One region of the Halopseudomonas sp. Lyrl_26 genome, then DNA from elsewhere that is predicted to be linked to it. Evidence: predicted binding sites of a transcription regulator. Region 1 holds the regulator's gene; each other region holds the start of a gene.
What was found. Region 1 encodes FliA, which starts transcription of late flagellar genes. Its sites were predicted from a motif close to CTAAAGTTTNNNNNNNNNNNGCCGNTAA; they were not measured.

Region 1 (9,743 bases):
CGAGCACCACCGCCTTGAGCTTGGCGGCCACCGGCAGCAGGAAGAGGTTGGCCAGGGCCACCCCGTAGATGGTGGCCACGAAGGCCACGGCAATGCCGCTGCCCAGCATGGACGGATCGGCCAGGTTGCCCATGACATGAATCAGGCCCATGACCGCCCCGATGATGCCAATGGTAGGAGAGTAGCCGCCCATGCTTTCATAGACCCTGGCCGCCCGCAGGTCGCGGTTCTCCCGGGTGATCAACTCGACTTCCAGGATACTGCGCAGGGTATCGGCCTCGCAGCCGTCGGCAAGCAGCTGCAGCCCCTTGCGTGCGAACAGATCCGGCTCCATATCCGCGGAGGCCTCCAGACCCAGCAGACCTTCCTTGCGAGCCATGTTGCTCCAGTTGACCACCTGGCCTATGCCCTCGCGAAATGGCGCACGGGGTGCACGGAACACCCAGCCGAGCATGGCCAGGGCCCGTTTGAAAACCGCCAGCGGGGTCTGGATGAAGGCTGCCCCCAGGGTACCACCGACCACGATGAGCGCCGCCGGGCCATTGACCAGCGCGCCGATATGCCCCCCCTCCAGGTGGTTGCCACCTATGATGGCGACCAGCGCCAGCAGCAGCCCGATGACACTGAGGATATCCATCAGCCCAGCTCCGTCAGATAACGGGCGATCTCGTCCAGATCGTACACGCCGTCTGCCAGGTTGGCCTTGACCACCGCCATGGGCATGCCGTAGATCACGCAGCTCGCCTCGTCCTGGGCCCATACGGTGCTGCCGGCCTGCTTGAGCATGCGTGCCCCTTCCCGGCCATCGGCACCCATTCCGGTAAGTACTATCGCCAGCACCTTGTCCTGCAGGGCGCGGGCGGCCGAGCCGAAGGTCACATCCACGCTGGGCTTGTAGTTGAGACGCTCGTCCCCGGGCAGAATGCGTACGGTACCGCGCGCGTCGATCATCATCTGCTTGCCGCCCGGTGCCAGCAGAGCCACACCCGGGCGCAGCATGTCACCGTCCACCGCCTCCCGGACACTGATCTGGCAAAGCTTGTCGAGGCGTTCGGCAAAGGCCGTGGTGAAGGTCCCGGGCATGTGCTGGATCAGCAGTATGGGGGCGGGAAAACTGGCAGGCAACCGGGTCAGAATCTTCTGCAGGGCAACCGGCCCGCCGGTGGAGGTGCCTATGGCCACCAGCTTGTAGCTGCGCTTGCGTGGCGCCGCACTGCGCCGGACGGGCTCGGCCGGGGCCGGCGCCCGAGCCGTTGCAGCAGCCCGTGGAGCCAGGGGCTGACGCGCCGCTGGCGCAGGGGCAGCGGACGCCACCGGTGCCGCAGCCGCGCCCAGTCCCAGGGAGCGCCGGTTGCTGCGCGCCAGCGCGTGGACGCGCTCGCAGAGCAGCTGGCGAACCTTTTCCGGGTGGCGGGAGATATCCTCGAAATTCTTCGGCAGGTAGTCCGCGGCACCGGCGTCCAGGGCATCGAGACTGACCCGCGCGCCCTCATAGGTCAGCGAGGAGAACATGAGCACGGGTGTGGGCTGACGCTGCATGATCTGGCGCACGGCGGTAATGCCGTCCATCACCGGCATCTCGTAGTCCATGGTGATCACGTCCGGATGCAGGGCCAGTGTCTGCTCCACCGCCTCCTGGCCGTTGGTGGCTGTCCCCACCACCTGAATCTGAGGATCGGCACCGAGGATCTCCGCTACCCGCCTGCGGAAGAAGCCCGAGTCGTCCACCACCAGTACCTTGATCAATGCGCTCTCCTAGCCCTTTCGCGCATAGCGCTTGAGCAGTCCCGGGATGTCCAGGATCAATGCGATCCTGCCATCACCGGTGATGGTCGCCCCGGCCATGCCGGGCGTTCCCTGCAGCATTCCGCCCAGGGGCTTGATGACCACCTCTTCCTGTCCTACCAGTTGATCCACCACGAAGCCCACGCGCTGGGTACCGACCGACACTATCACCACACTGGCCGCGGTCCGGTCGATCTCCTCAGAGGCCCCGGGCATCAGCCAGCGCTTGAGCCAGAACAGCGGCAGCGCCTTGTCCCGCACCAGGATCACCTCCTGCCCGTCAACCACATTGGTCCGCGACAGATCCAGATTGTAGATCTCGTTGACGTTCACCAGCGGCAGGGCAAAGGCCTGACGACCGAGCATGACCATGAGGGTCGGCATGATGGCCAGGGTCAACGGCACCTTGATCGAGATACGGGTGCCCTGCCCCTTGGTCGACTCGATGGCGATGGTGCCGTTGAGCTGGGAGATACGGGTGCGCACCACATCCATGCCGACACCCCGCCCGGAGACGTCGGATACCTCGGTCTTGGTCGAGAAACCCGGCGCCAGGATCAGGTTGAAGCATTCGGACTCGCTCAGGCGTTCCGCAGCATCCCGATCCATCATGCCCTTCTCCACCGCCTTGGCACGCAGCACCTCGGCGTCCATGCCCTTGCCATCGTCGCTGATGGTCAGCAGGATGTGATCGCCTTCCTGGCGGGCGGCCAGCACCATCTGACCGACCCGCGGCTTGCCGGCTGCCTCGCGCTCCTCGGGGGATTCGATGCCGTGATCGACCGCGTTGCGCACCAGGTGCACCAGCGGATCGGCGAGGGCCTCCACCAGGTTCTTGTCCAGATCGGTTTCCTCACCGACCAGTTCGAGATCGATTTCCTTTTTCAGGCTGCGCGAGAGGTCCCGTACCACCCGGGGGAAACGACCGAAGACCTTCTTGATCGGCTGCATGCGGGTCTTCATCACCGAGGCCTGCAGGTCCGCAGTCACCATGTCCAGATTGGCCACCGCCTTGGTGAGTTCCTCATCCTCGCTGGTCAGCCCCAGACGGGTCAGTCGGTTGCGCACCAGTACCAGCTCGCCGACCATGTTCATGATCTCGTCCAGCCGGGCGGTATCCACCCGCACTGTGGTTTCGGCCGCAGCGCCATGGTCGGCGCCGGCTTCGCTGCGTCGGGGGGCGGGTTTGGGCGCCGGCTTTTCCTCCGCTGCCGGAGGGGCTGGCGGTTGCGGCTTCGCCGCTTCCGGCGCAGCGGGCGCGGGGGCGCTTACCGGCGTCGGCGTGGTCGCCGCCCCCGGCCCACGGCCGGGACCGTGCAGTTCATCCAGCAGGGATTCGAATTCGTCATCAGTAATGAGATCCTCATCTCCGGCCACCGGCGTGGCCGGGACGCTCGGGACGGCGGTCGGCTGACTGCCGGGTCCCTTGCCGGTGCCGTGCAGCTGGTCCAGCAGGGCTTCGAACTCGTCATCGGTGATCTCGTCGCCGTTGGCATGACCGTCAGCAGCGGCGGGCGCTTCACCGGCCTCCGGGCCGACATGCAGAGCCTCGAGCAGCAGCTCGAACTCGTCATCGGTAATATCGCCATCTGCCTCCAGCACCGGCTCGGCCATCGTGGCCACCACAGGCGCAGCCGGAGCGGCTGGAGCGGCCACGACCTGCTGGGCAGGCTGGGCGAGCGCGGACAGGGCTTCAAGCAGCGCTGGAGCGGCCGGCGTCGGCTCCTCACCATCGCGCACCTGGGCAAACATGCTGTTGATGCTGTCCAGCGCCTGGAGCACCACATCCATCAGCTCGGCGTCGACCTGACGCTCGCCCTTGCGCAGGATGTCAAAGACGTTCTCCGCAATGTGACAGCAGGTTACCAGAGCCTCGAGCTGCAGGAAGCCGGCGCCGCCCTTGACGGTATGAAAGCCACGGAAAATGGCGTTGAGCAGATCGCTGTCGTTGGGGCGATTCTCCAGTTCCACCAGCTGTTCAGATAACAGCTCCAGTATCTCTCCGGCCTCGACCAGAAAGTCCTGGAGAATCTCTTCATCCGCATCAAAGCTCATTCCACGCTCCCTCAGAACCCCAGACTGGACAGGAGGTCATCCACCTCATCCTGCCCCGACACCACATCATCCCTCTTATCGGCATGAATCTGCGGACCTTCAGCCTGCGAAGCAGATTTTCTCTCCTCGGGGTCGGGCAGCTCATGCTGGATACCGGCGATGCGGTCGACCTGCCCCGCCATGCGCACCAGGTTGAGCAGGCTCTCCTCGACGTCATGGACCAGTGTGATGACCCGCTTGATCACCTGCCCGGTGAGATCCTGATAATCCTGGGCCATGAGAATGTCATTGAGGTTGCTGGATACCTCGGCGCTATGCTTCTCGCTGCGCTCGAGAAAGTCCATGATGCTGCGGGACAGGTTGCGGAACTCCTCGGCGGTCATTTCCCTGCGCTGCAGGCGCTTCCATTCCTCGCGCAGGGCAGCCGCTTCCTTACCGAGCTGACTGACCACCGGCGCGCTGCTCTCCACCAGGTCCATGGTCCGGTTGGCGGCCTTGTCGGTGAGCCTGACGACGTAGTCAAGGCGATCGGAGGCGTCGGCTATCTTCGAGTGCTCGCCATGCTCGGAGCCGAAGGAGCGTGCGGTATCCAGCTGAAAGCTGATGATCGAGTTGTGCAGTGCCCGGGTCAGCTTGCCGACTTCGTAGTACAGCCCCCGGTCGCGGGCCTGATTGATCGCATGGATGACCATGACCGCTTCCTTGTAGTCACCCTCCTCCAGATGCTCTACAAGCTTCTGCGCGTTCGTCTTGAGCGATTGCTCGAATTCCTCGGCGGTCGTCTGACCGGCGTTCCCGCTCAATACCATGTCAGTCCCCTTGCTACTTGGCTTCGATGCGCTCGAAGACCTTTTCGATCTTCTCCTTGAGCGCCTGGGCGGTGAAGGGTTTGACCACGTAGCCGTTGACCCCGGCCTGGGCCGCTTCGATGATCTGGTCGCGCTTGGCTTCGGCCGTGACCATCAGCACCGGCAGGGTCTTGAGGCGCTCGTCGGCACGCACCGCACGCAACAGATCGATGCCGCTCATGCCCGGCATGTTCCAGTCGGTGACCAGAAAATCGAAATTGCCATGCTGCAGCATCGGCAGCGCCGTGGTGCCATCATCCGCCTCGGCAGTATTGGTGAAGCCGAGGTCACGCAACAGGTTCTTGATGATGCGCCTCATCGTCGAAAAGTCGTCGACGATGAGAATTTTCATGTTCTTGTCCAATTACCGCCTCCATATAAACCGAGCAGGGGCATCCGGCGTGCACCCCACGAAAACTGCCACCTCAGCAAAGGGTGAGATATGAATTCAATCGTCCCGCCAGTCGGCCATGCGGGCCCGCAGGCGCGCTGCGCACTGGCTGTGCAGTTGACTGACCCGGGACTCGCTGACGCCCAGCACGGCGCCGATTTCCTTGAGATTCAACTCCTCGTCGTAATACAGCGACAGTATCAGTCGCTCCCGTTCAGGCAGCTTGTCGATTGCCTCGGCCAACGCCTCGCGAAATCGCGCATCCTCCAGCCCCTCAAAGGGCGAAGCCTCCGCTTCGGCTTCGCCGGGGGCACCGGCTTCCAGCAGTTCGTCGAAGCTGAACAGCCTGCTGCCCGCGGTGTCGCCGAGAATCGCATGATATTCCTCGAGGCTCATATCCAGTTCGGCCGCCACCTCATGATCTTTAGCGTCACGGCCAACACGGGCCTCGACGGCACGAATGGCGCTGCTGACCAGGCGCGTGTTGCGATGGACCGAGCGGGGGGCCCAATCGCCCTTGCGTACATCATCCAGCATGGCGCCACGTATGCGTATACCGGCATAGGTCTCGAAGCTGGCACCCTTTCCATGGTCGAACTTGCGAGCGGCCTCGAGCAGGCCGAGCATGCCGGCCTGAATCAGATCCTCCACCTGCACGCTGGCCGGCAGCCGGGCCAGCATGTGGTAGGCAATGCGCTTGACCAGGGGTGCGTATTCCTCAACCAGCCGATCCTGGGTGCGGGCGGCGGCCGCAGCGCTGGCGTACATCCTGGCGCCACCACCGGAAATGTTACTCATCCTCTGGCCCTGTGGCAGGGTCATTGCGCTGCACCAGGCGTTCCAGGAAGAACTCCAGGTGCCCTCGGGGCGTCGATGGCAGCGGCCAGGCGTCGACCTTGCGGGCTATGGTGCGGATAGCCAGGGAGACCCGGCTGCGGGGGAACAGATCGAAGGTCGCCCGCTGCTTCTGCGCCGCCTTGCGCACCGACTCGTCATAGGGCACCGCACCGACGTACTGCAGGGCCACATCCAGGAAACGGTCGGTGACCTGCAGCAGCTTGTTGAAGACGTTGTGCCCTTCCTGCGGGCTGTGGACCATGTTCGCCAGCACCCGGAAGCGCGTCACCCCATGGTCCCGGCTGAGCAGCTTGATCAGGGCGTAGGCGTCGGTGATGGAGGTGGGCTCGTCGCAGACCACCACTATCACCTCCTGGGCGGCGCGCACGAAACTGACCACGGAGTCGCCGATGCCGGCGGCGGTATCGATCAGCAGTATGTCCAGCTCGTCACCGATGTCGCTGAAGGCCTGGATCAGCCCGGCATGCTCCCGCGGCCCCAGATTGACCATCTCGGCTGCGCCGGAGGCCGCCGGTACGATGCGGATGCCTCCTGGGCCGTTGACCATGACCTCGCGCAGCGAACAGGTGCCGGAGAGCACATCGGCCAGGGTCGCCTGGGGTCGCAGACCCAGCTGCACATCGACATTGGCCAGTCCGAGGTCTGCATCCATCAGCACAACGCGGCGTCCCAGCTCGGCCAGTGCCAGGGCAAGGTTGACCGACACGTTGGTCTTGCCAACGCCGCCCTTGCCTCCGGTGACTGCAACTACCTGAACCGATTGATTGCCCATCTGTACGCTGCCCTTATCCAATCGTTAACTTGCGCGCTGTGCGTGAAGTATACCGGCAAAAACATCCGCCATGGTCTGATCCTCGGCAACCTCATTACCGATCAGACCGACCGCCCGGCTTACCAGCTGATGACCGACGCCGCGGGCCAGATCATCGGGAATGCGCTGGCCATCTGCCATATAGGCTACCGGCAGTCGCTGCTCGATGGCCAGACCGAGGGCTTCACCCAGACTGCCGGCCTCGTCCACCTTGGTCAGAATGCAACCGGCCAGCGCACAGCTGCTGTAATTGTGCCATGCCGCCTTGAGCACCCGGTACTGACTGGTTGCGGCCAGCACCAGCAGCGTGCTGACCCGGTCACCCAGCGCCGCCAGCTCCTTGAGCTGACCCCGCAGCTGCGGATCCTGGGCCTGCAGGCCGGCGGTATCCACCAGCACCAGGCGCTTGTTGGCAAATTCGTCGAGCACGTCCTGCAGACTGTGCTGCTCATCCACCACACGCACCGGCACATTGAGGATGCGCCCCAGGGTGCGCAGTTGCTCATGGGCGCCGATACGGAAGGTATCCATGGTCACCAGGGCGACATGCTCACTGCCGTGCTTGAGCACATAACGTGCAGCCAGCTTGCCCAGGGTGGTGGTCTTGCCGGCGCCGGTCGGGCCGACCAGGGCAATCACCCCGCCCTGGTCGATCGGCTCGCTGCGCATCACCGGAATACTCTGCGCCAGATGGGCCAGCAGCAGGCGCCAGGCCTGGCGGATGTCCGTCACCTCCTCCACCTTGCTCAGCAGCGACCGGCAGAGGTCGGCCGGCAGGCCCAGATGAACCAGACGCCGCCACAGGCTGGCCTGGCGGGGTTGCTGCTGATTGACCTTGCCCCAGGCCAGACTGCCCAGCTGGGATTCCAGCAGATCGCGCAGACCGGCGATTTCTGCCCGCATGACATCCAGGCTGTCGGCAGCGGGCGCTGCGGCAGCCGATGCTGCGGCGGCCGCCGGGGCTTCCGCAGCCGGCGCGGCACGCTCGTTGTTCAGGCGATCGAGCAGCTCCCGGGCAACCGGCGAGCCTCGCTCGGCGGCCTGACGCATGCTGTCTCCAAATAATTGACGGTTGACACTGGGCCCGGCCGCTGGTGTTTCTCCCGCCTGCAGGCTGGCCCGGGCGCTGAGAATACGCTCCTGGGTCTTCTTCAGCTCGGTGTCCAGGCCAGGCGTCGGCGGGGTCAGGCGCGGCGCTTCGTAATCCAGCGCCGCGGTCAGTTCGATACCGCCGGCAACACGTCGGTTGGCGATGATGGACGCGTCCGCCCCCATCTCGTCACGGACCAGTTTCATGGCCGAGCGCATATCAGCGGCAAAAAAACGTTTTACTCTCATGGCCTGACCTCACCCTGTAATCAATTCTGTCCGACGGTGGCAACGATGGTGACCTGTTTGCTGTCCGGGATTTCCTGGTACGACAGCACATGGGCGCCGGGGGCGGCATAGCGAACGAACTTCGCCATCATGTTGCGGATCGGTCCGGCCACCAGCAGGATTGCCGGCTTGCCCTGCATTTCCTGCCGCTGAACCATGTCCGCCAGGGAGCGCTGCAGCTTCTCCGCCATACCCGGTTCCAGAAGAATGCCGTCATCGTTGCCCTGCCCGGCCTTCTGCACACTCTGAAGCAATATCTGTTCCAGCTTGGGATCCAGGGTAATCACAGGCAGCTCGGCCTCAAGTCCCACAAGGCCCTGGACAATGGAACGGGACAGCGCCACGCGCACGGCGCCGATCAGCGCGCCAGTATCTTGACTCTTGCCCGACTGGTTGGCGATGGCTTCGGCAATGGTCCGGATGTCGCGCACCGGCACCTGTTCCTGCAACAGTCCCTGCAACACCTTGAGCAGCCCGGACAGGGAAATGATGCCCGGCACCAGCTCCTCGGCCAGCTTGGGCGAGGCCTTGGCCAGCACCTTGAGCAGCTGCTGCACTTCCTCGTGGCCGATCAGCTCGTGGGAGTGCTTGTAGAGAATCTGATTCAGATGGGTTGCCACCACGGTACTGACGTCAACCACCGTGTAGCCCAGGGACTGGGCCTGATCCTTCTGCGCCGGCTCGATCCACACCGCATCCAGACCGAAGGCCGGATCCTTGCCCGGGATACCCTTGATCTCGCCGAACACCTGCCCCGGGTTGATGGCCAGCTCGCGGTCGGCATGGACCTCGGCCTCTGCCACCCCGACGCCCATCAGTGTGATGCGATAGACGTTGGGCGCCAGGTCCAGGTTGTCGCGGATATGCACCGAGGGCATGAGAAAGCCCAGATCCTGGGACAGCTTCTTGCGGATGCCCTTGATGCGCGCCAGCAGCTGTCCGCCCTGACTGCGGTCGACCAGGGGGATCAGACGATAACCGACCTCCAGGCCGACCATGTCCACCGGAGTCACGTCGTCCCAGCCCAACTCCCGGGTCTCCGGACGCTGCAACGCCGGCAGCTGCGCCTTCTGCTCCTCGGCGGCCCGATCCTCTTCGGCCTTGATCTGCTGCCGGTGATGGATGAACCAGGCGCCGGCAGCGGCCAGCGCGCCGAGGCTGAGGAAGGAAAAGTGCGGCATGCCCGGAATCAGCCCCATGACCACCATGATGGCAGCGGCAATGGCCAGCGCCTTGGGCGAGGCAAACATCTGGCGCTTGACCTGGGCACCCATGTCCTCCGAGGTGGATACCCGGGTGACCATGATGGCGGCGGCCGTGGACAGCAGCAGGGAGGGAATCTGCCCAACCAGACCATCACCTATGGTGAGCAGCACATAGATGTGCCCGGCCTCGGTGAAGCTCAGCCCGTGCTGCCCCATGCCGATGATCAGCCCGCCGATGACGTTGATGAACAGGATCAGCAGGCCGGCCACGGCGTCGCCGCGCACGAACTTGCTGGCACCGTCCATGGAGCCGTAGAAATCGGCTTCCTGGGCCACTTCCAGACGGCGACGCTTGGCCTCCTCCTGATCGATCAGGCCGGCATTGAGGTCGGCATCGATCGCCATCTGCTTGC
Region 2 (9,743 bases), on a different contig from region 1:
GCTTACTCCAACCTGCTGCAGATCAACCGCTTCGGCCCGCAGGATGTCGCCTTCGGCTACCAGGGCGGCAGCCTGGTCGGTACCCGGTTTCAACGACGCGACCCGGAAAACCCCGACTGGCAGCCCCCGCAGAGCTATCACCTGATCGCCGAGACCGGCGCGCATGGTGCGGTGCCGCCGGTGTCCTTCGAGATGAAGGTGCATGATATCGATGGCGAGTTTCCTCCCTTCGAGCAGGGCGAGGCGGAGTTCAAACAGATTCTGGACACTTTTCGGCCCTTGCCAGATGGACGGCGGGATGGTGAAGAAGCGCACGATGCAGACGATCAGGGTCTGAACGATAGACGGGCCGATTTTCTGTTGTAGTAGGGACATTACAGCTCCCTGCTGATTGTTATACGTCAATGTGAAAGGTTGCTGAATGATTATGCCGTCAGTGTGATATTGAAGAGGGGCATGGCGTCCCCCTCCCCCCGGAGGAGCGCCCGCCCCGGGTGCGAACCGCTCTCCCTGGAAACACCGGCATCACCGGCGTGGCCCAAATTCGCACCCGGGGCGTGTGCTCCTTGTATGTTACGCAGAGATCAACTGATAAGGTTGCTCACCAGTTATCGGGGAGGCCGTATGCTCCTGGAGGCAGCTTGGACTGACCTCGTCCGTAGAGTGGCTCCCCGCCTCATTACCAACCTCGAAGAGTATCCGGAAGCTGGCTTGGCCAGACTTCGCATGACAAGGTCGAGGCGGTATCAAGTACGAGGTCGGGGAACCGGTAACTATTGTGACCGAAAATCTGCCGAGGGAGAACTCACGTGACCATTGCTGTTGGAATCGATATTGCTGCCAAGACATTCGACATGGTCATCCGCCGCTCCGGAAAGCCGAGCAAGCCGAGCACTTTCAAACAAACCCCGGCAGGTCATGCCGCCGTAATCAAGCAGCTGAAGAAGCTCAAGCCCCGGAGCATTGTGATGGAGGCTACGGGCATCTACTACCTTGATCTGGCGGTAGCCATCGCTGAAGCGGGGTTGCCGGTCAGTGTCATCAATCCGAAGAGCTTCCGCCATTTCTGCGCACTCAAGCTCAATGGCACCAAAACCGATGGTGTAGATGCTGCCTTGCTGGCCGAGTATGGGGAGCGCATGGCTCCTCGCCTGTGGACTCCGCCGCGCGACCTCTACCTCAAGCTGCGCGATGTAGGCCGTCAGATTAACCGCCTGACCCATAGTCGCACTCAAGCCAAGAATCGCCTGCACGCCCTGACCTCTACCCACATGACCCTTGCGCTGTTGATTGAGGATGAGCAAGAAGCGATCACCATGCTGGATCGCCGAATCGATAGGTTGACCCAGGCTGCCCTGGAGCTGATTGAACAGGATCAGACACTCTCCCGACACATGCAGAACCTGTGTGCTGCCAAGGGTGTGGGACAGGCTACGGCTATTGCCGTACTGGCAGAGCTGATGGTGTTGCCTGACAGCCTCAAGGCGCCGCAAGTCAGCCGTTACGCTGGGCTGGACATACGCCTGACGCAGTCAGGTAGCAGCGTCAATCGCCCAGCCCGCTTAAGCAAGGCAGGCAACGCATACCTGAGATCCGCACTGTATATGCCTGCTATGTGCGCTGTGAGGCACGACCCCAGGGCAAAGGCGTTCTATGACGCGCTGGTGTCTCGCGGCAAGAAAAAGATGCAAGCCCAATGTGCTGTGATGAGAAAATATCTGACAGGAATGTGGGCGTGCATCAAAGACGAAACCGCCTTCGACTCTTCACAATTGTTCAGTGAGGAGCACATGAAAGCTTGACCTTTAACAGAGTATCTACGACAACAAGCCAGGGTCCGCCCAGGCTGTAGTCGGATCGTCCCTGTTCGCCCCCACGTTGTTACAGGTGCACCAGCTGCCCACCCCGCTGCCAGCGTAATGCGCAGTACCTCATATCAGCCAAACAAGCCAAATCGCCCTAAAGCTTTCGCTGACAAGCCCGATATCCCGGGTATCGGCAAGGCGCTGCGAAGACTGTCAACCCGTCCGGAAAAATTTTTCCGGAAAAGATTAAAGCTCCTGGCCAGTACGCCGATAAAGGGATTGAACGCGAACATTATGGGTGCCTGGGGATGACCGGCCCATTGGTCGCTAGCTCAGGCAAACATCAATTTGGACCAAGTGGAGAACTACCATGGCCCTGACAGTAAACAGCAACATTGCTTCCCTGAACGCTCAGCGCAACCTGAGTGGTTCTACCAACGCCCTGTCCACCTCCCTGGAGCGTCTGTCTTCCGGTTCGCGCATCAACAGCGCGAAGGACGACGCGGCGGGTCTGCAGATTTCCAACCGTCTGACCAGCCAGATCAATGGTCTGAACGTGGCAGTGAAAAACGCCAATGACGGTATTTCCATTGCTCAGACCGCCGAAGGTGCTCTGCAGGAGTCCACCAATATCCTGCAGCGTATGCGTGACTTGGCTCTGCAAGCAGCTAACGGTTCCAATGGTCAGTCTGAGCGTGACGCGCTGAATTCCGAGGTAACCCAGCTGAAGAAAGAGCTGGATCGTATTAGCAATACAACTACCTTCGGTGGCGAAAAGCTGCTGGATGGTAGCTTTGGTACCAAGGGCTTCCAAGTTGGTTCTGCTGCTAACGAAATTATCAGTGTTGGCATCGACGAGGTAAGCTCGAAGTCCATGGCTGGCAACTTCTTTACTCAAGCGTTAGGCAGCGTCACCGTTCCTAATGCGGAGGATGCTGTTGATGGTGTTGCAGAGTTGACTGTCACAGTTGATGGGAAAGATCCGGTGGTTCTTAGTGTTGAGCTGAAAGCTACTGACACTGCTGAGCAGGCCGAAGACAAGTTCGCTGCTGCATTGAATGATGCGAACCTGGGGTTCAGTGTACAAAAAGACGAAAATGGAGCATGGACCATACTGTCCGGGGCAAAAGGTGATGATCCGGATGCTAGTGCAGTTACATCTATTGAGTTTGCTGAAGGTACTGCCACTGGCGTCACCTTCACTGATATAGACGGTACTGCTGCGACACGAGCCGCTGTCACAGAAAACCGGGTGAAAGATATAGATATCTCCAACGCCTTGGGCGCTCAATCTGCAATTATGGTCATCGACGATGCAATGAAGGCAATTGATAGCCAGCGTGCAAGCCTTGGTGCGATCCAGAATCGCTTCGACTCGACTATCAATAACCTGCAGAATATTGCCGAAAACGCCTCTGCTTCCCGTGCTCGTATCATGGATACTGACTACGCAGCCGAGTCTGCCAACCTGGCCAAGAACCAGATCATGCAGCAGGCGGGTACTGCCATGCTGGCCCAGGCCAACCAGTTGCCGCAAGCGGTCCTCAGCCTGCTGGGCTAAGGTAAGCTAGCGGTATGACTGGCGGGGGAAGGGGTGACTCTTCTCCCGCCTTGTCCTGTTCGGAGGAAAAACCATGGATATGGGATCTCTCGGCAGCAGGGGTAATGTCGGGATAAGCGCTCCGGCTTCCAGAACACAAGATATTGCGGATACACGACCGGCCCAGGCAGATGCCAGGCAGGCCGAGTTGTTGCAGAACAAGGGCACGTCCGAGCCGAATCGTGAGCAGGTGCTGGCGGCGGTAACGGACATGCAGGACTTTGTGCAGGCGACCCATCACAACATCCAGTTCCAGCTGGATGAGGACAGCGGGCGCATGCTGGTAAAGGTAACCGAGCGGGATACCGGCGAGGTGATTCGCCAGATTCCCTCGGAAGAGGCGGTGCGACTGGCGGAAAGTCTGTCCGAGATCCGCAGTCTGTTGTTCAGTGCCGAGGCTTGAGATTGGCGGGCGGGTGCGAGTATGGGTCTTCGCACCGGGGGCGGTGCTCCTACAGGGCTGCGGTAATCTACTGGCAGCTGTGGAGTGGGAAGGCCTGCTTTGGCACGGTACATGCTTGATACGTTGGAGTATTCACTTTCAGCAAGCGATGCGTCAATAAACGGACGCAGAGGGTAGGATTATGGCAATCACCGGTATCGGTTCGGGCATGGATGTCAACGGCATGGTCAAGGCGCTGCTCAATGCAGAGGCCGCGCCCAAGACCGCCCAGCTTGATCGTCTGGAGAAGACCACCACGACCAAGGTGTCGGCCCTGGGGCAGTTCAAGAGTGCGCTGTCGACCTTCCAGGAAGCCCTCGGCAAGCTGAATGATCCGGCGCTGTTCGAGAAGCGCAGCGCGACTACCAGCAATGCCGATATTGTTGGCATCACTGCTGGCGCCAAGGCTGTCCCCGGCAACTACAACGTGCAGGTGTTCAACCTCGCGCAGAGCAGCAAGGTAGCACTGGCCGGCGTCGACAACGCCGAGGACCCGCTGGGCAGCGGTACGCTGACCATCCATATCGGCGAGGATTCGCTGGATATTGATGTGATCGACGCCAACCTCACTGATATTCGCGATGCCATCAATGCGGCCGGCAAGGATAAAGGGCTGAGCGCGACCATTGTCACCGACCCCAGTGGCGCGGGTGGCTCCAGGCTGATCCTGAGCTCGGACAAGTCCGGTACCGGTAACGATATCAGCGTCGAGGTGTCCGGCGCCGCCCCGGGCGGCCTGAGCGACTTGGCATTCACACCGTCCTCTGGCACCGATGCCGACTTCCAGCCCACGCCGGTTGACCCGGCGAACCCCCGTGCCGCCCGTGTGATCAGCTATTCCCGCGATGCCAGTTTCGCTATTGACGGCATCCAGTTGAACAGCGCCAGCGACACCGTGACGGATGCCATCGAAGGAGTAACCCTTACTCTGAAGAAGGCCCAGACCGCCGAGGCGCTGGAGAATGCCGAGACGGTCAATCTGGGCGTCAGTCAGGACAAGGCGGGCGTGCGCAAGTCGATCACCGATTTTGTCGATGCGTATAACAAGATGCTCGACACCGTCAATTCACTGACCAGCGTGGTCTCCGTAGGTGGTGATGACGGGGAGCCGCTGGCGGCGGCGCTGGTGGGGGACTCGTCGGTGCGGTCGTTCATGAACGCCATGCGTACCGAGCTGGGCACGTCGTCCGCTGGGGAGGGTATCCGCATACTGGCGGACCTGGGGATCAGCACCCAGCGTGACGGCAAACTGGCGGTGGACGACACCAAGCTGGACAACGCGCTGGATACCAACCTGGAGCAGGTCAACGTTTTCTTTACCGGCGAACGGGGGCTGATGGCCCGCATGGAAGCCAAGATAGAACCCTACACTCAGAGCGGCGGCATTCTCGAAAATCGCACCAAGGCGCTGCAGAACACCCTGTCGGGTGTGGATGAGCAGCGCGAGACTCTCGCCAGTCGACTGACCAAGCTGGAGTCGCGCCTGTTCGCCCAGTTCAACGCCATGGACGCGCTGGTATCGCAGATGAGCAGCACCAGCTCCTTCCTGACTGCCCAACTCGACAGCCTGCCCGGCGTCGTTCGCAAGGATAAGAAGTAGATGAAAAGCCCCATCGATACCTACAAGCAGGTCAATCTGGCTCAGGAAGTGTCCCAGTACCGGGCGGTGCAATTGCTGCTGGCCGGCGCCATTGAGCGTCTGAAGCTGGCTCGGCATGCGCAGGCTACCGGCAACCCCGAGCGGCGTGGTACGGCGGTGAGCAGTACCATCAGCATCATCGGTGCGCTGCAGGCGTCGCTGGACAAGGAGCTGGGCGGGGAGATTGCCGAGAACCTGGACAGCCTGTACGACTACATGACCCGCAAGCTGGCGGGGGTGGCGCTGGATGATACGCCGCGGTCGCTGGAAGAGGTGCAGAGCCTGCTGGAGGAGATCAAGGAAGGCTGGGATGCGATCGAGCCCAGATAGCGCTGGTTTTGGAGTGGTGGTGATGATTTAGCGAACCCCGGCTTTGGCTGGGGTTTGTTGTTTTTGGATTGACGGCAGCGCTCAAGACCTTCCGCTGCGAGCTCTGTGATGATTACTTGTGACACTCTGGTATCTGTTTTTCGTCATCGGTGCCCCAGGTATTCAACCAGGTGCGCACTTCCTGTCCGGACAGGTGGCGACCTGTTTCCTGGTAGGACTGCCAGGACGCCAGGGCTTCCTGCTTGAAGCGCTCACGGGCCTCTTCACGCTCAACGTACTGTTCGATTGCTTCCTGAATGATGCCTTGGGGTGAGCGGTGTCGCTGATTGGCAAGCTGATGGACGCGGCTTTTCAGCGTGTCGTCAATCTTGATGGATGTTGCCATTGGGAGCCCCTTATCAAATGGAAATACTGGGTGATCTTGATGTTCCCGCATTTCATTATCGTCCAGGGCGATGTGGATGTCGATGAAGTTCAGATTCGTAAAGGATTACAGAGGTGGTGGAATATGGACAGGGGCAATGTGGCAGGGTGTGATGGGTTGGCAGGTTGATTCTGTCGGCGAGCGGGGGCTCGCCAGCGCTGAAGATGCTCCAGCTTTCCCCGCTGGAGCGTCATCCATGCTGCCGGAATCAGATCCGGCAGCCATTCCCCGGATTGGCTTCGATGATGGCTTTGTCCGCTTCGTCGGTGATGCCATCGTGGTTGAAGTCGTACCAGCTGGAGGCGCCGCCGCCCTGGTTGGGGTCGGCCCAGTAGGCCCACTCGTCCAGGTCGGTCTGGTCCACGCGTCCGTCGCCGTTGCCATCGCCGGGGCACGGGGTGTTGCTGGCCAGCAGGGTAGTGAGCTGGTCGCGCAGGCTCTGGTAGTTGGCCTGCTGTTCGGCGGTCAGGCTGTTGCCCGCGAGCAGACCGGCAGGTTGATCTTCCACGCGCCGGTGTAATGGCGTCGGGGGCTGGAATCCGAACCTGAGCTGGAGCCGAATTTGCAGCCGCTGAGGGCGAGCAGGCCGAGGGTGGCCAGTAGAAGGGGGCGAGTACGCATGGCATATCCTCGTCGGTACTGCGGATGCTTTATTATTGGATGCTTGCAGTTGGCTATCACGCAAAGATGGTCGTCGATGGCGCACAGGGCAACCAAAAAAAGCCCTTCAGGTTTCCCCGGAGCTGCCGATAGCGACATCAGGTGCAACAGTTATCGGGATTGAGTGTCATATGAATGCCTATGCAATGAAGCAGTACCAGACCGTCAGTGTTCACGCCCAGGTAAGCGAGGCGGATCCGCATCGGTTGATCCAGATGCTGATGGAGGGTGGTCTGCAGCGCCTGGCCCAGGCCAAGGGGGCGATGGAGTACGGCAATGTCGCGCTCAAGGGTGAATTGATCGGCAAGGCCATGGGCATCATCGGTGGCCTGCGTGATGCGTTGGACAAGGATAAAGGTGGCGAAATAGCATCCAATCTGGATAATCTGTACGCCTTCATGCAACAGCGCCTGAGTCAGGCTAATCTGCAGAATGATCCGGCCATGCTCGACGAGGTGGCGGGGCTGTTGCGCGAGATCAAGCAGGGTTGGGACGGTATCCGTCATTCCTGATCCGGGGAGTTGGAATCATGGCCGTTGCGGTAGAACAATTGCAGGATACCCACAGGGCGCTGATCGCTGCCGTGCAGGCGGGGGATTGGCAGCAGGTGGGCGAGCTCGATCATCTGTGCCGCACCCTGGTGCAGCAGGCCATGGCCGACCCTCAGCGCAATGAGGCGGAGCTGGCCGAGGTGCTGGGATCCCTGTCGGCCACCTACCGAGAGGTGATCGGTCTCTGTCAGGCGGTACAGGGCAAGCTGGCCGAAGAGCTGCAGGCGGTGCAGCGCAGCAAGCAGGGCGCCAAGGTCTATCAGATGTTCAGCTGAGCGGTCGCTCGGCTGAAGACTGCACAGCGCGGGCCGCGATGACATCCCCAATTCTTGAAAGTTCCCCTTGAAATTGATATTTCGGACAGGCTGCACCTGAAAAGTGCGCCAAGTATTTGACTCGGGTCTCCTTTCTCACTAAGTTGTCCGTTAGTTTTCGTGTTTATGGCGTAACGCCATCACTGCGCCAGTTACCGCGTGTCAAAGGACCTGTTCCCCGCTATGCCGCCAGATAGTTATGTCCTGCTTGTTGATGATTGTCCCCAGAGCCGTCATGACCTTCGCCTGATCCTGGAATTCCTGGGGGAAGAGCCGTTTCCCGTCGCCTCGACCGACTGGCAGGCGCTGGTGGAGAAGCAGATTGGCTCCAGTGCGGCCGTCAAGTGCGTGATCATCGGCGAGTGCGACTCACCCGGTGGTCTTGCCAGTCTGGTTGAACAACTGGATGCCTGGGATGCCCATGTGCCTGTGGTGGTGATAGGTCGCGACCGGGTCGTCGGCTGGCCGGATTACATGCGTCAGCGCCTGCTGTCCACCGCCGAGCTGCCGCTGACCTACAACCAGCTGCTGGACATCCTCCACCGGGCTCAGGTCTACCGCGAGGTGTTTGACGAGGGGCTGCGCAAGCATCAGCGCGAGCCCAACCTGTTCCGCAGCCTGGTCGGCACCAGTCGGGCGATCCAATCTGTGCGCCAGATGATGAAGCAGGTGGCCGATACCGAGGCGACGGTACTCATCCTCGGTGATTCGGGTACCGGCAAGGAAGTGGTTGCCCGCAACCTGCACTACCATTCAAGGCGCAAGGATGCCCCCTTCGTTCCGGTGAACTGTGGTGCGATTCCTGCCGAGTTGCTGGAAAGCGAGCTGTTCGGGCACGAGAAGGGCGCCTTCACCGGCGCCATCACCAGCCGCGCCGGGCGTTTCGAGCTGGCGGCCGGCGGCACCCTGTTTCTGGACGAGATCGGCGATATGCCGATGAACATGCAGGTCAAGTTGCTGCGGGTGCTGCAGGAGCGCACCTTCGAACGGGTGGGCAGCAACAAGCCGCAGCAGGCGGATGTGCGGGTGATTGCCGCCACCCACAAGAATCTGGAAGAGATGATCGCCCGCGGCGAGTTCCGCGAAGACCTGTTCTACCGGCTGCATGTATTCCCCATCGAGATGCCGCCCCTGCGCGAACGCATCGAGGACCTGCCGCTGCTGCTCAACGAGCTGATCACCCGGCTGGAAAAGGAAAAGCGCGGCTCCATCCGCTTCAGCAGCGCGGCCATCATGTCCCTGTGCAAGCACCCCTGGCCGGGCAACGTACGGGAACTGGCCAACCTGGTGGAGCGCATGGCGATCATGCATCCGCATGGGGTCATCGGTGTGGGCGAGCTGCCGCGCAAGTTCCGCTATGTGGATGATGACAACGAGGATCTGCGCCAGCTGCAGCAGGAGCAGGATGATAACGCCTGGCGCCCTCCGCTCGCTGGCTTCAGCCGCTCCGTGGGGCTGCCGCCGGAAGGGCTGGACCTGCGTGAACACCTGGCCGAACTGGAGCAGTCGCTGATCCAGCAGGCACTGGACGATGCCAACTTCGTCGTGGCCCGCGCCGCCGAGCGCCTGCGTATCCGTCGTACCACCCTGGTGGAGAAGATGCGCAAGTACGGCATGAGCCGGGATGCCGAGACGACGGTCAGTCGCGAAGCGTCAGAAGACTGACAGCTGTGTTTTGCTGATTTGTCGTAAGTCGTTGATTTAATTATTGTTTGTTGGGGTGGTACGGAAATTGTATTGATGCTTCCGGAAGTTTGATTCAGGGAGTTGTCATGACCGCCACCGCAACACATCTGCCGCAGGAACCTGCGGCCACGCATCCGGACCGGGAACAGCTGCAGCAGGCCTATGACCTGTTCGGCCGCATGTCCGAGCAGCTGCGTGAGTCGCAGAGTCTGCTCGAGCAGCAGGTGGCTCAGCTCAAGGCGGAGCTGGCTGAAGTCAGCGCCCAGCGCACCCGTGAACTGGCCGAGAAGGC
Region 3 (9,743 bases), on a different contig from region 1:
AGCACGCCGGTGATGATGCTGCCGCGTCCGCCGCCCACAGAACTGCCGGCCACACCACCGATGACGGCACCGGCGCCGGTACCTATATTGGTCTTGGTCCCTTCGATCTGTACCAGGCGTACCGATTCCACGGTGCCCATGCGCACGGTCTGGGGAGCGCGGGCCTCGGATCGACTGTAGGTGTCACCGGTCAGGCTGGAGGCGCAACCACCCACGGCCAGGGTCAGGCCGAGCAGGCAGCTCGTGAGAATACGTTTTTTCATAAATCACCATCCTGTCTGTATGCCGGCCGAGTGACCGGCTGGACCTCGATCTGTCGTGCTCGTTGGACTGCCCTGAGTGGCAATCGTTGCACGGCAGGCATTTCATCGGATTTCCGCTTTGCGGGTCGAGCCTCGCAGCGATTTGCTCTAGACTGCTCGTCGTTTTTTCCTGGTGTCGGCCCGCCTTGACGGCGCTGGCTCGGCTTTCGCCTTCGTTGTACCCGCCACAACAACTATAACGCCCGCAGGTCACGAACACCGAACAATCGGAGACTTTCCTATGCCCTTGTTTCAGGCCGCGTGGGTATTTTATCTGAACAATGCTGCACTGGTGCTGAACAGCCTGGCACTCTTCTACGGGCTGTGCGGCAGCTGGCTGATCCTGGCGACCCAGCTGCGTACCCTCCGCGCCCAACGCCTGCTCAGCAGTGATGCGGGCACCCTGGAGGAAGAACTGCCGCTGACCACCAGAAAGACCAACCGGCTGTTCGGCCTGGTCGGCTGTCTATGCCTCGGCCTGGCCCTGCTGCTGAGCGTCGCTTCCGCGCAGTTCTGACATCTGCCGACTGAGCACGGGATTGGCATACTGACGCAGCCACCACAGCCGCTGCTCCGCGGGACATTGGGCCAGTCGCCCCTCGAAGCGCTGCTGCTCCTCGCTCAGCACCTCAGGCGCAAATTGCTCGCGCCAGCCGCAGATGTTCACTTCGGCAAATTCGCTGCCCAGCTGCTCCACCGCCAGGTAATTGCTGGGATAGAGCCGATACAATCCCAGAATCTGCCTGTCCGCCTCGGCCGCCACCGCCCTGGCATCGGCGTAGTCACCGGTCAGCGGCGTGCCGAAGGCGATGTGCACCCGCCCCTTGTATCCGGTCAGTCCCTTGGCGATGGAGCTGTCATCTTCGCCCGGCTGCTTGGTATAGCTGCCGGTGCGCTCTCGCTGCTCCAGCTCCCGCGCCTTCATCTGATCGCAGGGGTCCCATTCGTAGGCGATGGATACCGGCACTATGTTCAGCGAACGGATCACGTCGGCGAAGTCCTCACCCTTGCGACTCATGCACAGCATCTTGATGATGGCGGTGTCGGTTCGGTCCCGACCATCCTTGGCACGCCCCTCGGCCTGGGCAATCCAGACGGAGTGACCGGTGGCTATCGAATGGTTGATGTAGGCCGACAGGGTCTGGTACACCGCCAGCTTCTCCCGGCGCCCGGTCACCGAGCGGTGCACGATGAAACACTTGTTCAGCCGCATCAGGTCGCTGACGAAGGAGCGCTGCAGCAGGTTGTCGCCGATGGCGATACGCGGCGTGGGGTGCCCGCTGTGGTAGAGCGCGTAATTGACGAAGGCCGGGTCCATGGCAATGTCCCGGTGATTGGCCAGGAACAGATGGGGCTGGGTCTTGCTGAGGTTGTCCAGACCGCTGTAGGTAACGCTCAGGGCGCTTTTTTCAATGACCTTGTCGAGCCAGGGCTCCAGTCTCTGCTGCAGCCCATGAACCGTGTCCACTCCCCGCAGTTCACGGCGCAGGGCACTGCCGACCAGGCGGCAGCTGACACCGGGCATCCAGCGACTCAGGCGTGGGAAGCGGTATCCGGCCAGTGTCTGCAACAGCTCTCTGTCCTGCAGTAGCCGCTGCAGTACCGCAGGCACCTCATCATCGTGATACGGCCGGATGGCATCAAACTCGCCCATTGGTTCCTCATCAAAGTGGGTATGGAGCGCGCATTATGCGGCGCTGCGGTCGGAGTCTCAATTCCCCATCGCAGTTTCGCTGCTGCGGCCCCCGTGGCTGGCAGTGCCCGCGGCCAATGCTTACACTAGCCGTCGAGATCAAGGCTCCGCAGACCGCGGTGCCCGAGGAGAGTCCCATGTTGCATGAAGCCTCCGTCCGGAGCGCAGGGTGAGCGGTCGCCTCGCCCAATTCCGGGCGCCGCTGCCCGAGGTGCCCGAACACTGGCAGCCCAGCTGGAACCTGTCACCGGGGCAGCAGCTGCTGATTCTGCGCAAGATCGACAAGCGCGTCGAATGTGCCCGGGTGCTGTGGAACCTGACGCCCGGCTGGCTCAAGGACCTGAGCCGGGCGCCGTTCACCGCCAAGGCCGAGTTCCTGCATGACAAGGCCATGTTCCGCGAACCGCTGGTCCAGCGGCGTTGCCTGATCCCGGTGGAGGGTTACTACATATGGCAGCAGCAGGGCCGGCGCAAGCAGCCCTGGTATCTGCGCCGGGAACAGGACAGCCTGGCGCTGGCCGGCCTCTGGGACAGGTACCAGCTGGAGGACGGCACCTTCTGGGACAGCTGCGTGTTGATCACGGCGCCAGCCAAGGGTTTGCCCGCGCGCCTGACCGATCGCATGCCGGTGGCACTGAATCAGGCCGAGCAGGCCATCTGGCTGGCCCATGCCACCGCACCCAGGGCCCTGCAACCGCTGCTGCTCAATGCCGAGCCGCAGGTTCAGCTGATGTATCCGGTCAACCCGGCGGTGAGCAATCCCGCTACCCAGGGCCCCCACTGCACTTCACCTACCGGGCACCCGGTACGCCTTACACCCGGAACTGATTGATCAGGCGCCGCTGGTGCTCGGCCAGCTTGGTCAGACCGGCACTGGCGGTGGAAGACTCCGCCGCCCCGCCGGCAACCTCGTTGGCCACGGTGCCGATATTGGCCACATTGCGGTTGATGTCCTCGGCCACCGCGCTCTGCTGCTCGGCAGCGCTGGCGATCTGGATGTTCATGTCGCTGATCACCGACACTGCCTGGGTGATGGACATCAGTGCGGCATCGGCCTCTTCGGCCTGCAGCACGCTCTCGCCGGTGCGTGCCCTGCTCTGCTCCATGACCCGTACTGTCTGCCGCGTGCCGTTCTGCAGTTGCTCGATCATCTGCTGAATCTCTTCGGTGGAAGCCTGGGTCTTGAGGGCCAGATTGCGCACCTCATCGGCCACCACTGCAAAGCCCCGACCGTGCTCACCGGCCCGGGCCGCCTCGATCGCTGCGTTCAGCGCCAGCAGATTGGTCTGCTCGGCGATACCCCGGATCACATCGAGGATCGAGGTGATGTTCTCGCTGTCCCTGGCCAGGCTCTCAACGGTCTGAACCGCCTGCTGGATATCGGCGGACAGCTGCTGGATGGTCGCCGCGGTCTGCTGGACCACTTCACGACCATGACTGGCCGAGCCGTTGGCATTGCCGGCTGCTTCCGCCGCCAGACTGGCATTGCGTGCGACGTCCTGGGCAGTGGCGGTCATCTCGGCGACCGCGGTAGCCACCAGCTCGATTTCGGCCAGCTGTTTCTGCACCCCGTCATTGGTGCGCATGGCGATATCGGCGGTATTTTCCGCCGCATCCGTAACCTGCTGCACCGAGCCGACCACCTCGCGGATCATGCCCTGCAGCTTGTCGAGAAAGGCATTGAAGCCTGCAGCGATGGCACCGAACTCGTCAGCCCGCTCCACCGGCAGGCGCCGGGTCAGGTCCCCGTCACCCCGGGCGACCTCATTCAGCATGCCGACCAGTTGACGGGCCGGCCGCGCCAGGTTGTACCCCACCAGCAGCATCACCCCGAGCCCGGCCAGGGCGATCAGCACACCGATGATCATCAGGGTGCCGGCAGCGCCGGACTGCTGCTCGGCGAGCTCGGCGTCCAGCGCGGCCAGGTCCGCCATCACCACATCCAGGGGCAGGCGGAACAGCAGCGCCCAGCGGGCGGCGGAGTTCCCCAGGGGCACGGGCATCCACAGCTCGATGAGATTGTTGACCCGGTCCACTTCATAGATGGGCTCTTCCTTCAGCTGCCGCAGGTTGGCCTGATCGACGCTGTCGAGAATTCCCGCGGCCGACTCCCCCGCCGCGGCCCCTTCACCGGTCCAGGCGACCAGTCGGCCATTGCCACTGATCAAGGCCTGCTCGCCCTGGCCGTCAAAGAGGTTGTCATTGCTGCGCTCGAGCATCGATTGCAGAAAATCCACCGACAGGTCGGAGCCGACGATTCCCAGGAATTCACCGTTGAGCAGAATCGGAGCGGAGAAGGACGCCAGCATGACCTGCTTGTCCCCCAACTGATAGGGAGCCGGGTCGACGACGCAGGCGCGGCCCGTTTCCCGGGGACACAGATAGCACTCGCCCGCCCGTATCCCGGTGTCCAGCAGGGTTTCATCGTTCAGTTCGCTGAGCAGGTCCAGGGCAATGCTGCCATCAGCTTCGCGATACCAGTAGGGAATGAATTGACCCGCCTCGCTGTGCCCGGGCAGCCCGGTGTTGGCGTAGAAGCTGTCGAGCCCGTCGAAGGCGCCGGGCTCCCAGGCTACGTAAGCTGCCAGCAGGTCGGTCCGCTCTTCCAGCACCTGACGGACATAGCGCAGCATCTCGTCCCGGCTGACCATCAGTTGCGGCAACCCATCCCGCACGTCCGCCGCCTGACGATTGAGCAGCGCCAGTTGCTCGTTGACCACCAGAGGCTGCTCGAGCTGCTGGCGGATACGCAGCATCTCGCTGCTGGCCACCGCTTCCAGCCGCTCGCGTACATGCCGCTCCAGCAACTGCTCGGTGCGCTCGGCTACCAGGGTCTGATTGCGCTCGAAGGCCAGCAGGGCATAGAGGGTCATTGCCCCCACCGCCACGAAGAGACAAGCGCCTGCCAGGGCGGCGACGGACAGCTGTATTGATCGGAATTTCATGAAGTACTCGTCACGACGGGAACCGGGATATAACTTTATCGGCAGAGGTGGTCAAACCTTCAGCGGCGATCTGCTATTGTTCGCTGCATCCATTACCAGTTTGTTACGGAAGGGTTATCCGTCATGCGTATTCGCCGCCTTGTCTATTGCCTGCCGCTGATGCTGCTGATGAGCTGTGAGAGTGTCCAGACCACCCAGGGCGGTGCCGTGGGCGTCCAGCGCAACCAGTACATGGTCAGCGGTCTGTCCAGCACCGAAGTCGACCGGATGGCTGCCGAGTCCTATCAGGAAATGCTTGCCGAAGCACGCAGCAAGAATCTGCTCAATACCGATGCCGCCATGCTGAAGCGGCTGCGCTCCATCGCCGACCGGCTCATCGGTGAAGTTGACCATTTCCGTCCGGATGCCCGCAGCTGGGATTGGGAAGTCAACCTGATCAAGAGCGATGCGCTCAACGCCAGCTGCATGCCCGGCGGCAAGATCCTGTTCTATTCCGGCATCGTCGACCAGCTCAAGCTCAGTGACGACGAAATCGCCCAGATCATGGGCCATGAGATCGCCCATGCCCTGCGTGAACACGGACGGGAGGCGATCTCCCGGGCCTATGCCACCCAGATGGGCACCCAGGTGATCGGCTCCCTGCTCGGGCTCGGCGACGGTGCCCGCCAGGCCGCGGACCTGGCCGTGCAGTATGGCCTGACCCTGCCCAACAGCCGCGCCAACGAAACCGAGGCCGACCTGATCGGCCTGGAGCTGGCCGCCCGAGCCGGCTACAACCCCGAAGCCGCCGTCACGCTGTGGCAGAAGATGGGCGCCGCCTCCCAGGGCCAGCCCCCGGCGTTTCTCAGTACCCACCCCTCGTCCTCGGGTCGCATAGAAACGCTGCGCGGCAATATCGCCAAGGTACGCCCGCTCTACGAAGCGGCCCGCTAACAGGGGTGCGCACCGGGTTGCGACCAATGACTGATTGATTTCTCAGGGATTTCAACTATGTTACAGCGGCTGGAAACCGGCCGCCCCCGGACAGTAACAAACAAACCGAGGAATAACATGATGAAAAGAACCCTGATCGCCACCGGTGTCGCCGCTGGCCTGCTGGCCCTGCCGGGCCTGTCCGTCGCCCAGGGTGGCGGCTTCGTGGAAGACGCCAAGGCCAACCTGAGCCTGCGCAACCTGTACTACGACGGCGACTACAAGAACGCCACTGGCGCTCCCAGCGACCGGGAATGGGGCCAGGGCTTCATGCTCAGGTTCAATTCCGGTTACACCCAGGGTCCGGTAGGCCTGGGTCTGGACGTGTTTGCCCGTGCCGGCCTGCGCCTGGACTCCGGCGGCAAGCGTGGCGATGCCGACGCCAGCCGCCAGCCCGGCACCATGTTCCCGCTGGAAGACGATAACAGCGCGGTATCCGAATTCAGCCAGATCGACTTCGCCGCCAAGGCCAAGGTATCCGCTACCGAGATCAAGGCCGGACGCGGCTTCGAACCCGCCCTGCCGATCCTGACCCGCAACGATGGCCGCCTGCTGCCGCAGACCTACAGCGGTGTGATGGTGACCTCCGACGAGATCGACAACCTGACCCTGCGCGCGGGCCAGTTCGACGAAGCCAGCAGCCGCAGCTGGAGCCACTATGACGGCCTGCGCATCGCCGGTGGTACCGAGCGGGTGAACAAGTTCCAGTATGCCGGCGGTGACGCCCAGCTGGGTGACAATCTGGTCGCCAGCTACTACTTCGCCAAGCTCAAGGATTACTACAAGCAGCACTACCTCGGCGCTGTGCATACCCTGCCGCTGGGCGAAGGCAAGCTGGTCACCGACCTGCGCTACTTCGACAGCAACTCCACCGGCGCCAATCGCAGTGGCGAAGCTGGCTATGGCGCTGCCGGTGTATTCAATAACGGCGAGGTGGACAACCAGGCCATGAGCGCCCTGTTCACCTATCACCGCAGCAACCACTCCCTGGGTCTGGGTTATCAGGCAATGCGCGGTGACAGCAACTTCGCCTTCGTCAACAACGGCGACGGTGCCACCGCCTACCTGATCACCGACTCGCAGATCGGCAAGTTCGAGCGCGCCGGCGAGAAGACATGGGTCGGCCAGTACGGTTACAACTTTGCCGACTACGTGCCGGGGCTGAGCTTCAGCGCCAAGTACCTGCGCGGCAGTGACATCGACACCCTGGGCAACACCGGTGACCGCGAGTGGGAACGCGACCTGCGTCTGGACTACAAGGTCCAGAGCGGTGTGCTCAAGGATCTGGGTGTATCGCTGCGCCATGCCAGCCTGCGCTCCGATGTCGCCCGTGACGAGGACCAGCTGCGGGTCTACCTGACCTACAACTTCGTCCTGCTCTGAACCCTGCAGCCCCGGCCACCGCGCCGGGGCTTTGCCCTCCGGCACCTTTTCGGGTGTACCATGGTCATCTGTCATGACCAGTCACCCCAGGAGAGCTGCCATGCAAGACCCCAATCAGCGCTACGCCCGCACCTACAGCGAATCGGGACTGCGACGCAAACTTGCCCTCTATGCCCGCGCCGCGGGCGAAGAGGTGGTGGAGAAGGTACTCTGGCTGTTCTACGCCGCCCAGAGCCCAGCCACGCCGCGCTGGGCGAAGACGGCCATCTACGGCGCACTGGGTTACTTCATCTTCCCCCTGGACGCCATTCCCGATCTGGCGCCTATGGTCGGCTATACCGATGACCTGGGCGTACTGGCCGCCGCTCTGACCACAGTCGCCTTCTACATCAACGATGACATCAAGGCACGGACCCGGGTGCAGATGGAAAAGTGGTTCGGCCCCCGCACCACGGAAACGGGAACTGAAGTCGAGCAGGTCCGGGCGCAATAATAACCAAATCGAATCAACACATTCATTTTTATTCTTTTTTAAAAATACAGCCTTCGTTTATTTTATCCCCACTGTCAGCGCGCCACTCGACCACGCAGAGCCGGATGACACACCCATGACCACACGGATGAACAAACGGAGCACATCATGCAACACACTCTGCTGGCCAGCGCCATCGCCCTCGGACTGCTGTCCACCCTGCCCACCCTGGCCCAGGCCGGTGAGGGATTCGTCGAGGGTGCCAGTGCCACCCTCAGCGCCCGCAACTTCTACTTCAACCAGGACAATCGCAGTGGCGCCGCCTCCCCCTCGAAGAGCGAGGAGTGGGGCCAGGGCTTCCTGCTCAACTTCCAGTCCGGTTATACCGCAGGTCCGGTCGGCTTCGGGCTGGACGCCCTGGGCCAGGTTGGTATCCGCCTGGATTCGGGCGGCCGCACCACCAAGGCCGACCGTGACCGCAACCCGGGTGCCCTCTTCCCGCTGGAGGACGACGGCAGCGCGGTCAGCAATTTCAGCCGCATCGACTTCACCGGCAAGGCCCGTATCGGCAAAACCGAACTGCGCCTCGGTGCCCTGCAACCCAAACTGCCGGTGCTGACCTTCAACGACGGCCGCCTGCTGCCGCAGACATTCCGTGGCGGTCAGCTGACCTCCCGGGACATCCAGGGCCTGACCCTGAATCTGGGCCAGATCGAGAGGGCCAGCGGTCGCGCCTCGACCGATTACGAAGGGCTGACCATTGCCGGCGGTACCGAGCGGGTCAATCAGTTCCGTTTTGCCGGCGGTGACTACCAGCTGACCGACAACCTGATCACCAGCTACTACTTTGCCGAGCTGGAAGACTACTACCGCCAGCACTTCCTCGGACTGGTCCATAACATCGGCCTGGGCAATGGCAAGCTGCATACAGATCTGCGCGCCTTCGACAGCAATGCCCACGGCGCCAACGATGACGGCCAAGCAGGCTACGGCGCTGCCGGCTTCCAGAACGACGGCCGGGTCGACAACCGAGCCCTCAGCGCCCTGTTCACCTACAGCCTGAGCGGGCACAGCCTGGGGCTCGGCTACCAGCACCTGAGCGGCGACAGCCATTTCCCCTTCGTCAACAACGGTGATGGCGCCACTGCCTACTTGATCACTGACTCGCAGATCGCCAAGTTCCAGCGGGCCGGCGAGAAGACCTGGCTGGCACGCTATGCCTATGACTTCGCCAAAGCCGGCGTTCCCGGCCTGAAGGCCAGCGCCACCTACCTGCGTGGCGATGACGTCAAGGCCGCCGTGTCCGGCGCTGATCATGAGTGGGAGCGGGATCTGCGGGTCGACTACCGCATCCAGAACGGCTGGCTGAAGAACCTCGACCTGTCCCTGCGCCATGCCAGCCTGCGCAGCGACGTGGCCGGCCAACGGGATCAGGACGAGCTGCGCGCCATCGCCAGCTACACCTTCACCCTGCTGTGATCCGGACGGGCCCTCTGGGCCCGTTTTCACCTGGCGGGCAGTTGACCTGCCCGCCACCCTGAATCCCCCCATCGCAGGAGATCATGATGACCACAGCTTCCCCCCGATACCTGATCCTGCCCGGATGGCAGGGCTCCGGCCGATACCACTGGCAGAGCCACTGGCAACGCCTGCTGCCCGGCGCCCAGCGCGTCGAGCAGGCCGATTGGCATCTGCCGCGGCGCGCCGACTGGGTCAATGCCCTGGATCGTTGCATCGCCGCGCAGCCTGGTCCGGTGATACTCATTGCCCACAGCCTGGGCTGCATTACCGTAGCGCACTGGGCTGCCCAGGCGACACCGGCCCTGCGCGCCAGGGTCCAGGGCGCGCTGCTGGTGGCGCCGGCGGACGTGGAGCGTGACGGCTGCCCTGCCCCGCTGCAGAACTTCGCCCCCATCCCCCGACAGCCGCTGGGCTTTGCCAGTCTGGTGATCGGCTCCACCAACGACCGTGCCGCC

Region 2: a site for FliA is predicted at 2,052-2,079, ahead of VF673_RS11545 (flagellin). Genes of this name have one in related genera too.
Region 3: a site for FliA is predicted at 4,976-5,003, ahead of VF673_RS11420 (methyl-accepting chemotaxis protein). Genes of this name have one in related genera too.

What each region holds. Positions count from the first base shown of each region.
Region 1 covers NZ_JAYJLH010000005.1:141,084-150,826, reverse strand. Annotated here, with positions in the region: gene VF673_RS08935 (flagellar motor protein) at 1-637, opposite strand, end outside; gene VF673_RS08930 (protein-glutamate methylesterase/protein-glutamine glutaminase) at 637-1,746, opposite strand; gene VF673_RS08925 (chemotaxis protein CheA) at 1,756-3,840, opposite strand; gene VF673_RS08920 (protein phosphatase CheZ) at 3,852-4,649, opposite strand; gene VF673_RS08915 (chemotaxis response regulator CheY) at 4,663-5,040, opposite strand; gene VF673_RS08910 (RNA polymerase sigma factor FliA) at 5,137-5,877, opposite strand; gene VF673_RS08905 (MinD/ParA family protein) at 5,870-6,709, opposite strand; gene flhF (flagellar biosynthesis protein FlhF) at 6,734-8,086, opposite strand; gene flhA (flagellar biosynthesis protein FlhA) at 8,107-9,743, opposite strand, start outside.
Region 2 covers NZ_JAYJLH010000009.1:64,455-74,197, forward strand. Annotated here, with positions in the region: gene VF673_RS11535 (hypothetical protein) at 1-366, shown strand, start outside; gene VF673_RS11540 (IS110 family transposase) at 810-1,802, shown strand; gene VF673_RS11545 (flagellin) at 2,176-3,366, shown strand; gene VF673_RS11550 (flagellar protein FlaG) at 3,446-3,808, shown strand; gene fliD (flagellar filament capping protein FliD) at 3,990-5,447, shown strand; gene fliS (flagellar export chaperone FliS) at 5,448-5,816, shown strand; gene VF673_RS11565 (CopG family ribbon-helix-helix protein) at 5,929-6,201, opposite strand; gene VF673_RS11570 (hypothetical protein) at 6,449-6,748, opposite strand; gene fliS (flagellar export chaperone FliS) at 7,032-7,412, shown strand; gene fliT (flagellar protein FliT) at 7,430-7,726, shown strand; gene VF673_RS11585 (sigma-54 dependent transcriptional regulator) at 7,949-9,430, shown strand; gene VF673_RS11590 (sensor histidine kinase) at 9,538-9,743, shown strand, end outside.
Region 3 covers NZ_JAYJLH010000009.1:37,102-46,844, reverse strand. Annotated here, with positions in the region: gene VF673_RS11440 (hypothetical protein) at 1-263, opposite strand, end outside; gene VF673_RS11435 (hypothetical protein) at 544-819, shown strand; gene VF673_RS11430 (1-acyl-sn-glycerol-3-phosphate acyltransferase) at 769-1,956, opposite strand; gene VF673_RS11425 (SOS response-associated peptidase) at 2,165-2,827, shown strand; gene VF673_RS11420 (methyl-accepting chemotaxis protein) at 2,808-4,940, opposite strand; gene VF673_RS11415 (M48 family metallopeptidase) at 5,064-5,873, shown strand; gene VF673_RS11410 (OprD family outer membrane porin) at 5,994-7,295, shown strand; gene VF673_RS11405 (YkvA family protein) at 7,396-7,788, shown strand; gene VF673_RS11400 (OprD family porin) at 7,936-9,246, shown strand; gene VF673_RS11395 (RBBP9/YdeN family alpha/beta hydrolase) at 9,333-9,743, shown strand, end outside.